3 regions of the Streptomyces glycanivorans genome follow, and region 3 is predicted to be linked to each of the others. Evidence: riboswitches for the same ligand, from Rfam matches in the RefSeq annotation. Region 3 holds a riboswitch; each other region holds the start of a gene.
The links. A riboswitch is a leader RNA that binds a small molecule or an ion and turns the genes downstream of it on or off. The one in region 3 is predicted to bind cobalamin.
Positions count from the first base shown of each region.

Region 1: linked by a shared signal. The riboswitch ahead of P8A20_RS34585 (ABC transporter substrate-binding protein) and the one ahead of P8A20_RS28570 (cobalamin biosynthesis protein) in region 3 are both predicted to bind cobalamin.
Region 2: linked by a shared signal. The riboswitch ahead of cobN (cobaltochelatase subunit CobN) and the one ahead of P8A20_RS28570 (cobalamin biosynthesis protein) in region 3 are both predicted to bind cobalamin.

Region 1 covers NZ_CP120983.1:7,818,106-7,821,371, forward strand. Annotated here, with positions in the region: gene P8A20_RS34580 (acyl-CoA dehydrogenase family protein) at 1-1,111, shown strand, start outside; gene P8A20_RS38840 (hypothetical protein) at 1,108-1,278, shown strand; cobalamin riboswitch at 1,365-1,551, shown strand; gene P8A20_RS34585 (ABC transporter substrate-binding protein) at 1,609-2,655, shown strand; gene P8A20_RS34590 (FecCD family ABC transporter permease) at 2,724-3,266, shown strand, end outside.
Region 2 covers NZ_CP120983.1:3,952,191-3,955,456, forward strand. Annotated here, with positions in the region: gene cobN (cobaltochelatase subunit CobN) at 1-1,427, opposite strand, end outside; cobalamin riboswitch at 1,492-1,638, opposite strand; gene P8A20_RS17335 (ferredoxin-like domain-containing protein) at 1,746-3,047, shown strand; gene P8A20_RS17340 (precorrin-8X methylmutase) at 3,121-3,266, shown strand, end outside.
Region 3 covers NZ_CP120983.1:6,474,301-6,477,566, forward strand. Annotated here, with positions in the region: gene P8A20_RS28565 (cobyric acid synthase) at 1-249, opposite strand, end outside; gene P8A20_RS28570 (cobalamin biosynthesis protein) at 246-1,190, opposite strand; cobalamin riboswitch at 1,319-1,447, opposite strand; gene P8A20_RS28575 (hypothetical protein) at 1,628-1,849, opposite strand; gene P8A20_RS28580 (inorganic phosphate transporter) at 1,862-3,112, opposite strand.

The DNA.
Region 1 (3,266 bases), 1.3 Mb from region 3:
CGCCCTGCTGGGATCCGGTGAGGAGGGAGAGGCCGAGGGGGAGTTCAGGACGGAACCGGGGGACCGGCGCCGGCGTTTCCTGACCTCGATCGGGCGGGTCACCCCCGGCCGGATCGCCATGAGCGCCTGCGCGGCCGGATCGGCCCGCGCGACCCTCGCGGTGGCCGTGCGCTACGGCGGCCACCGGCTGATCTCCGGCAGCCGCGGCGCGCCGCCCGTGCCGGTCAACGCCCACCGGACCCACCACGGGCCGCTCGCCTCGGCCATGGCCACCGTCTTCGCCATGACCCTGCTGTACCGCAGGGCGCAGGAGCGGTGGGAATCGTGTACGGACGACGAGAGCCGGGCCGAAGCGGGGACCCTCGTCGATGTCGCCAAGGCGTGGATCACCTGGCGGGCCCGCGACGTCATCGTGGAGAGCCGTGAACGCTGCGGCGCCCAGGCACTGCTCGAGAACAACGGCATGACCGAACTCGTCACGGGAGTGGAAGGGGCCATCACCGCGGAGGGCGACAACATCGCCCTCTACACCAAGGCGGCCGCCGACATGATCTTCGCCGCGGAGCCCGGCGGAGCGGACACCCCGGCCCCGCACACCGGTGACCTGACAGACCCGCGCTTCCTCGGGGCGCTCCTCGCCTCGGTCCAGGGCATCTGGTTCGCCCGGGCCAGGGAACGCGTGCTGCTGGCGTCCGAGGCCGACGCCCTCGGACGCTGGAACGCGGCCTCGGGCCACGCGCTGCGCGGGGTCGAGGCCTATGCGTACCGGGAGGCCGCCGCGGCCTACGCCGAGGAACGCGCCGCACTGCCCGAAGGAGCCGCGAAGGACCGGCTGAGCGAGCTCGAGCGCCTGTTCGCCGTCGAGTGGGTGGCCCGCAACAGCGGTGATCTGCTGGCCGCCGGTCTCCTGAGCGGCGATCAGGTCGAGGCCCTGGCGCGGTACGCCGAGGAACTGATCACCGCCGTCGCCGCGCACGCACCGCAGCTGGCCGACTCCTTCGCCCTGCCCGAGGCGCTGCTGGCCGACTGGCCGATCGCCGGCCCCGGCTACGCCGACGCGTACGACGACCCCGAGGGCCCGTGGAACACCGGCGCGGCGGACGCCCGGTGAGCGCCCCGCGTACGGAACAGGCGATGGGACGCCGGCTCGGCGAGCGCCTGGAGATCCTGGGACTGCGTGCCGTCCTGCTGGCCTACTGGGGCACGACGTCCGTGCTCGCCCGCTGTGGCGGGAAGCCGCAGAGCGACGGCGGCGAATCGGTTCACCCCAAGCGCTGACCCGCCCGACGGCCGTCACCGGTACGGAAGGGAGCGGTCCGCGCCCGCCGACCGGCGACGGCCCAGGAGGCCGGCGACACGCCGCGTGATAGCTTGCAGGCGCCAGTCACACTCCACGTGGAGTCAGGGAATCCGGTGCGAATCCGGAGCTGACGCGCAGCGGTGAGGGGGACGGGCGGGGCCACAGCCACTGGGACACCCTCGGGTGCACCGGGAAGGCGCTCCGTCCGGACGAACCCGAGTCCGAAGACCTGCTGGCACCCGCTTCCGGACCGGGAGCGGAACACTGTAGCGGGCTCCGCGCTTGAGCCCAGAGACGCCGAGGGACTCGTGCCGCCCATAGCCAGCACCGTACGCCGAACCGCCCTGCTCATCACGGGACTTGTCCTCCTGACCGCCTGCGGCGGGGGCGGTAGCACGTCCGACGGCCCGGCGCGTGAGAGCTCCGCCGACGGCTTCCCAGTGACCCTGGAGAACTGTGGTCGCACGGTGACCGTCGACGCGGCCCCGCAGCACGCCGTCTCCCTCAACCAGGGGTCGACGGAGATCCTGCTCTCCCTGGGCCTCGCCGACCGGCTCGCCGGTACCGCGACCTGGACGGACCCGGTGATGAAGGGACTGGAGAAGGACGAAGCCGCGGTGCCCCGCATCGCGGAGAACCAGCCCTCCTCCGAGAAGGTCCTCGCGGAGGAACCCGACTTCGTCAGCGCGTCCTTCGAATCCACCCTCGGCAAGGGCGGTGTGGCGTCCCGCGACCAGTTCGAGAAGCTGGGCGTACCGACGTACCTCTCACCCACCGACTGCGCGGGCAAGGACAACGCGGGCAGCAGCGACGGCTCGCGCACCGCGCCACTGACCATGGACGGCGTCTACGGCGAAGTGCGTGACCTGGCCAAGGTGTTCGGCGTCCCGGAGCGGGGCGAGAAGCTGATCAGCAGTCTCCGGGAACGGATCGACGAGGCGACCGCCGAGGTCGACGCCTCCGACGCCACCCTGCTCTACTGGTTCGCCAACGCCGAGGCCCCCTACCTGGCGGGCTGCTGCGGCGCTCCCGGCATCATCACCGAGGAGCTCGGCGCGAAGAACGTCTTCGACGACACGCACGAGGAATGGCCCCAGATCAACTGGGAGACCGTCGCCGACCGCGACCCCGACGTCCTGGTGATCGGTGACCTGACCCGCAAGTCGCAGACGGCCGAGAGCGCGAAGAAGAAGATCGAGTTCCTGGAGTCCAACCCCGCCACGAAGAACCTGGACGCCGTCCGCCACAAGCGGTACGTCCTGCTCAGCGGCCAGGCCATGAACCCGACCATCCGGACCGTGGAAGGTGTCGAGCGCGTCGCGGCGGGGCTGCGCTCGTTCGGGCTCGCGGGGTGACGAGGACCGAACCCGCCGCGGACCCGGAGACGGGGGTGACGAGGACCGGACCCGCCCCGGACGCGCAGGTGCACTCGCCTCCTCCGGCGGGGACCGTCTCCGGAGCACGGATCCTGCGCGACGGTCTCCTGTGGAGCGCCGGGATCGCCCTGCTGCTCCTGTCCGTCGCGGTGGCCGTCACGATTGGCCCCGCCCGGATCTCCGTCCCGGACGTCTGGTCCGTCGTGGCCTCGCACCTCGGCCTGGGCGAAGGACGGCTGACGCCGATCCGGGACGGCATCATCTGGAACCTGCGCATGCCCCGCACCCTGCTCGCCGCGGTGTGCGGGGCCGGACTCGCGGTGTGCGGCACCGTGATGCAGTCGCTGCTGCGTAACCCGCTCGCCGACCCCTTCGTCCTCGGCGTCTCCTCGGGCGCGTCCACCGGGGCGGTCGTGGTCGTCGTCCTGGGCGTCGGCGGGGGAGCGGTGTCGATCTCCGGCGGTGCCTTCGTCGGGGCCCTGTGCTCGTTCGCCCTCGTGCTGCTGCTCAGCCACACACTGGGCGGGTCCACGGACCGCGTCGTGCTCTCCGGGGTCGCGGCCATGCAGCTTTTTTCCGCGCTCACCTCG
Region 2 (3,266 bases), 2.5 Mb from region 3:
CGCGGCGGCTGGATGAGGATGAGCAGATTGCCGCGGCGCAGGGCCGCGAGCACGATGTCGCCCTCGGGGTTGCGGGACCGGTCGACGAACATCTCGCCGGGTGCCGGGCCCCAGTGCTCCTCCACGGCCTCGCGCAGCTCGGCGGGCAGCGTGGCGAACCAGCGGCGGTAGTCGGCGGCGGGGATCCTGACCGGGTTGCGGGCCAGCTGCTCCTCGGTGAGCCACTCCTGGTCGTGGCCGCCCGCCTCGATGAGCGCGTAGATCAGCTCGTCGCCGTCGCCCGAGACCAGGCCCGGGATCTCCTCCTCGGGGCCGAAGTCGTAGCCCTCCTCACGGAGCCTGCGCAGCAGGGCGACGGCGCTGGCTGGGGTGTCGAGGCCGACCGCGTTGCCGATGCGGGAGTGCTTGGTCGGGTAGGCCGACAGGACCAGCGCGATCCGCTTCTCGGCGGCCGGGATGTGGCGGAGCCGCGCGTGGCGTACGGCGATCCCGGCGACGCGGGCAGCCCGCTCGGGGTCGGCGACGTACGCCGGCAGGCCGTCCTCGTCGATCTCCTTGAAGGAGAACGGCACGGTGATCAGACGCCCGTCGAACTCCGGCACGGCGATCTGGGTGGCCGCGTCCAGCGGGGAGACGCCCTCGTCGTTCTCCTCCCAGGCGGCGCGCGGGCTGGTGAGGCAGAGCGCCTGGAGCACCGGGACGTCGAGGCCGGTGAGGGCACCCGCGTCCCAGGACTCGTCGTCCCCGCCGGCCGACGCGGTCGCGGGCTTGGTGCCGCCCGCCGCGAGGACGGTGGTCACTATGACGTCCGCGGCACGGAGTTCGTCGATGAGCTCCGGTTCGGGCGACCGGAGCGAGGCTACGTACAGCGGGAGGGGGCGGGCGCCCGCGTCCTCCACGGCCGCGCAGAGCGCCTCGACGAACGCGGTGTTCCCGCTCATGTGGTGGGCGCGGTAGTAGAGCACCGCGACGGTCGGGCCGGTGACGTCCCGGGCGGTCCGCTCCAACGGGCCCCAGGCGGGCGCCGGGGCGGGCGGCTCGAAGCCGTGGCCGGTGAGCAGCACGGTGTCGGAGAGGAAGCGGGCCAGCTGCTCCAGGTTGGCGGGGCCGCCGTGCGCGAGGTAGGCGTGCGCCTCGGCGGCGATGCCGACGGGCACGGTCGACGCCGCCATCAGCTGTGCGTCGGGGGCCTGTTCACCTGTCAGTACGACGACGGGCCTGCCGGTGGCCAGTACCTGGTCCAGCCCCTCCTGCCACGCGCGGACACCACCGAGGAGGCGTACGACGACCAGGTCGGTCCCCTCCAGCAGCTGCGGGAGGTCGTCGAGGGAGAGCCGGGAGGGGTTGGCGTAGCGGTAGCTGACCGGTCCCTGCGCGGCACGGGCGCTCAGCAGGTCGGTGTCGGACGTCGACAGGAGCAGGATCATGCGGCGTCAGCCCTCCTCGGGGTGTCCACGCCCCGGGCAGTGTCGGATCGGCTGCTCGGACGGGACCGAGAGCCTGGGAAAGGGAGTTCCTGACTCGCCCGGCCGGGGCCGGGCTCACAGTGGCGGGACCGCGCCGGAATCTCACCGGGCTTCCTCCCATGTCGCCGTACGGCGATGGCGGACCGAACGGACCGCCGCTAGGCATAGTAGGCGGGGGGAGGGGGGTCCTGACCAGACGGCCCCCCGCCCTGGCCGCGACGGCGGCGGCTGTCCCGTAGGTCACAGTGACCGCAGGGGTCCACCACGGTCACGGTCGGTATGCTCGCCGCCATGTCCGCATCCCCCCTTCCGTCCCGTTCTCCGGGCGACGCGTGTGCCCGGAGCAGCGGTGACGCCTGCCCCGGCGCGCTGCGCCTGCACCGGGCGGACGACGGTGCGCTGGCGCGGATCCGCATACCCGGCGGGGTGCTGACACCCCGCCAGGCAGAGGCGCTGGGGCAGGCCGCCGAGCGCCTCGGTGACGGTGAGCTGCATCTCACCTCCCGCGGCAACGTGCAGCTGCGCGGGCTCGCACCGGACTGCGGTGCCGAGCTGGCCGGACTGCTGGACGAGGCCGGGCTGCTCCCCTCCGCACGGCATGAACGCGTGCGCAACATCGTCGCGTCCCCGCTGTCCGGGCTCGACGGCCTCGGTTCCGTCGACGTCGGACCCTGGCTGACCGGCCTCGACCGTCTCCTGTGCGGTAGCCCGGGCGCGACGGCGCTCTCAGGACGTTTCCTGTTCGCGCTCGACGACGGCCGCGGCGATGTTGACGCCCTCGGAGCGGACCTCACCCTGTTGGGACACGACGGCGATGCCCTGCTGCGCGTCGGGCACGGCGACGAGGTCCTCCGCGTGCACGCCGACGACGGCCCCCGGGCCGCGCTGACCGCCGCGGAAGCCTTCCTCGACTCCGCCCGGGGGACCGGCGCCTGGCGGGTGAAGGACCTGCCGGACGCCGACGCCGCGGCACTGCCCGCCGAGGTCGTCCGCCGGCTGCGGCAGACGGGCACCACCGTCACGGCGGACCACCGCCCCCGCCCCCTCGAAGTCCTGCCGCCTGCCCACGGCCCCGTCGTGGGCGGCCACCGCGAGTCCGCCCTGTCCGTCGGTGTACCGCTGGGACGGCTGGCCCCGGCCCAGTGGCGGCTGTTGCTGTCGGGCGCGGGGGAACTGCGCCTCACCCCGTGGCGCGGCATCGTCGTCACCGGCATCGGCCCCGGCCTGTCGGAGGGCCTGTCGGCGGGCCTCGCCGAGGCCGGCCTGATCACCGGGCCCGGCTCCCCGTGGGCCGGGGTGGGCGCCTGCATCGGCCGGCCCGGCTGCGCGAAGTCGCTGGCCGATGTGCGGGCCGAGGCGGGGGCCGCCGTCGGACCGGCCGGGCATCTCCCTGTGTACTGGTCGGGCTGCGAACGCCGCTGCGGCCATCCGCACGGGGAGTGGATCGACGTGGTCGCCACCCCCCGAGGACACCGGATCTCCCACGTCCGGGGGGACCTCGTCACCACGGCGGCGACGGTACGGGACGACCCGGCGGCGCTGGCCGCCGCCGTGGCGGCGGCCCGGGGCGCACGCACCTGACCACCACGCACGACCCCCTGTTCGGCCCCTCTCCGACCTGTTCGGCGAGAAAGACGAAGAAAGCGACAGCACTGTGCATCAGTACGAGAAGGACGGACCGGCGATCTACCGCCAGTCCTTCGCCACCATCCGCGCGGAGGCGGATCTGGCAGGGCTGCCCGCCGACGTGAGCCAGGTCGCCGTCCGCATGATCCACGCCTGCGGCATGGTCGACCTCGT
Region 3 (3,266 bases):
ACCGCCGGGCTTGAGCAGCACCGGGTTCATCAGGGCCGAAGGCTCCACCCGGGCGGCCTGTGCCTGCATCGCCTGGGCCCGGCCGATCTCGGCCCCCTCCCGGGTGACGAACGAGTTCAGCGACATGTTCTGCGCCTTGAACGGCGCGACCTTCACCCCCCGGCGCACCAGCCACCGGCAGATCCCGGCCGTGACGACGCTCTTGCCCGCGTCCGAAGTGGTACCCGCGACCAGCAACCCGCCGCTCATGTGGCTCTCCGTCCCCTGGCCAGCCGCCCCGCCGCGCACACGGCGAGGGCCAGCACACTCACCCGGCGCGACAGCCGCACCGCCCGTTCGATGTCCGTGACCTGTACGTCCCGGCCGGCCCCGCCGTTGAGCACCGGCCGGTGCTCGACCCGCCCGCCGTACGCCAGGGTGCCGCCGAGCCGCACACCCAGCGCTCCCGCGAACGAGGCCTCCACCGGGCCCGCGTTGGGGCTGGGATGCCGGTGGGCGTCCGCCCGCCAGGCCCGGACGGCCTCGCGGGGGCGTCCCCCGGCGGCGACGGCGAGCGCCGCGGTCAGCCGGGCCCCCGGCCAGCCGACGACGTCGTCGAGCCGCGCCGAGGCCCAGCCGTAGCGCCGGTGGCGGGGCGACCTGTGCCCGACCATCGCGTCGAGGGTGTTGACGGCCCGGAATCCGATCAGCCCCGGCACCCCGCCGAGCGCGCCCCACACGAGGGCCCCCACCACGGCGTCGGAGGTGTTCTCGGCGACGGACTCCACCACCGCGCGGGCGATGCCCGGCCCGTCCAGCGCCTGGGGGTCCCGGCCGCAGAGGTGCGGCAGCCGCTCCCGGGCCAGCTCGACGTCCCCGGCGGCCAGGGCCCCGCCGATGGCACGCGCCTCGCGGCCCAGCGACGTGCCTCCGACGACGGACCAGGTGGCGGCGGCCGTCAGAGCGACCGCGGCGGCGGGACGGTTCCGTACGGCACGGGCGGCCAGCGCGGCGGCGCCCGTGGCACCCCCCGCGCACACGAGCGTGTGCAGGGCGCCCCAGCCGCGGTGATCGCGCCAGAGGAGGTTCTCGGCGCCGGCCGCGGCACGCCCGAAGGCGGCGACGGGGTGGCCCCGCCGGGGGTCACCGAGCAGCATGTCGCCGATCAGTCCGGCTGCGGCGCCGTACGCGAAGATGCGGTCGGCTCGCACCGCTCAGCCCGCCGTCGTGCCTCGAAGGGCCTTCTCGGAAGGTGGTGGGGTGACCGACGCAGGGCAGCCAGACATGGCGTATGTCCTCACTCAGGGTCCGCGCCCTGGTTCGACGTGACCGGCGACGAGAGTCTCCTGGCTCCCGGATCCGCAGTTCCTCCGGCCTTCCAGTCCGCGGTGGCGGACCGTGACTTCCGTGTGGAGGCTGCTCCCCGGTGACAGTGGCGGGACCGCGCCGGATTCGCACCGGCTTCCTCTCCTGTCGCCGTAAGGCCGGCCGGCGAGCCGGTCGGCCTAAATGGCTCCGGCAGTCCACCACGCTCCGCGAACGCCCGTCAACCTGCCGTTGACCTGCGAGGCTTCAGTGTGCTCAGACGCACACAGGGCCGGACACACACGTGGTGTGTCCGGCCCTGAGCGGGTGCCTACCCGGTGGGTCAGGCGACGATCAGAAAGATCCCGTAGGCGACCGCCGCCGCGCACAGCGCGAAGCAGGCGTACGCGCCGGTGCGCGCCAGGACGCCGCCACCGCCGCCCTGCGCCGTGGTCGTCTGCCTGGCGAGGCCGGTGATGCCGAGAGTGAAGAGGCCGACCAACGCGATGGTGATCACGAGGCTGACGCCGAAGACGGACGCGAGAGCTGCCCAGTCGATGTTCATGCGGATCTGTCCTTACACCGTGGCCGGCCGGTCGGCCGGGGTCTCGGACGCCGGGGCGTGGATGGTGGTCTTGAGTTCCGGGACACCCAAGCCGACGGGCGGCGGGCTGACGGCCGCGATGGCGGTCGTGACGACGCCCGCGGGCTCGTCCTCGGTCGCGTTCACATTGGTGTGGTCGACCGGCTTGCGGCGCGACAGCAGCCAGATGGCACCGGAGCCCGCGACGAGCAGGACGGCGACCACAGCGACGCCCCAGGGGCCCTGCTTGGTCAGGAACTCGGCACCCGCGCCGACGAGACCTGCGGCCGGCAGCGTCAGACCCCAGGCGACGAACATCCGGGTGGCCGTGGACCAGCGGACCACGCCCCCCTTGCGTCCGAGGCCCGCGCCCATGACGGCACCGGAGCAGGACTGGGTGGTCGAGAGGGAGAAACCGAGGTGCGAGGAGGCCAGGATGACCGTGGCCGCGCTCGTCTGGGCCGCGAAGCCCTGCGGCGGACGCAGGTCGGTGAGGCCGCTGCCCATCGTGCGGATGATGCGCCAGCCGCCGAGGTAGGTGCCGAGCGCGATGGCGATACCGGCGGAGGCGATGACCCAGACCGGCGGGTTGGAGCCGGGGGAGAGGACGCCGCCGGTGACCAGGGCCAGGGTGATGATGCCCATGGTCTTCTGCGCGTCGTTGGTGCCGTGGGCGAGCGAGACCAGTCCGGCCGAGGCGATCTGGCCGGCGCGGTACCCCTTCGCCGTCGACTTGAGCTGGGCCTCGTCGGTGATCTTCCGGTTGAGGCGGTACGTCAGCTTCGTGGCCAGCAGCGCGGCGACACCGGCCACCAGGGGCGCGGCGATCGCCGGCAGCAGGACCTTCGTGACGACGGTGCCGCCGTTGATCGAGGACCAGCCGGCCGACATCACCGCGGCGCCGATGAGGCCGCCGAAGAGTGCGTGGGAGGAACTGGAGGGCAGGCCGACCAGCCAGGTCAGCAGATTCCACAGGATCGCGCCGACGAGCGCGGCGAAGATGACCTCGGTTCTGAGGCCGTTCTCATTGATGATCCCGCCGGAGATCGTCTTGGCGACCTCCACCGACAGGAACGCGCCGACGAGGTTGAGAACGGCGGACATGGCCACCGCTGTCTTGGGCTTGAGAGCGCCGGTCGAGATGGTGGTCGCCATCGCGTTGGCGGTGTCGTGGAAACCGTTCGTGAAATCGAACACGAGAGCTGTCACGACCACAATCGCAAGCAGCAGCGTGATGTGTTCCATTTACCCAGGCAATCGTTCGACGTCATTGGCACGGGGAACGTAAGCAACCTGGATGAACGGAAGGTGAACTGGGCAGGGCGGCACGGTGACCCCAACCGCGTGGGCACGTTCCGCTTGTGTGTGCGAGGGGTGGGCCGGACCCCCGCCGCCGGTG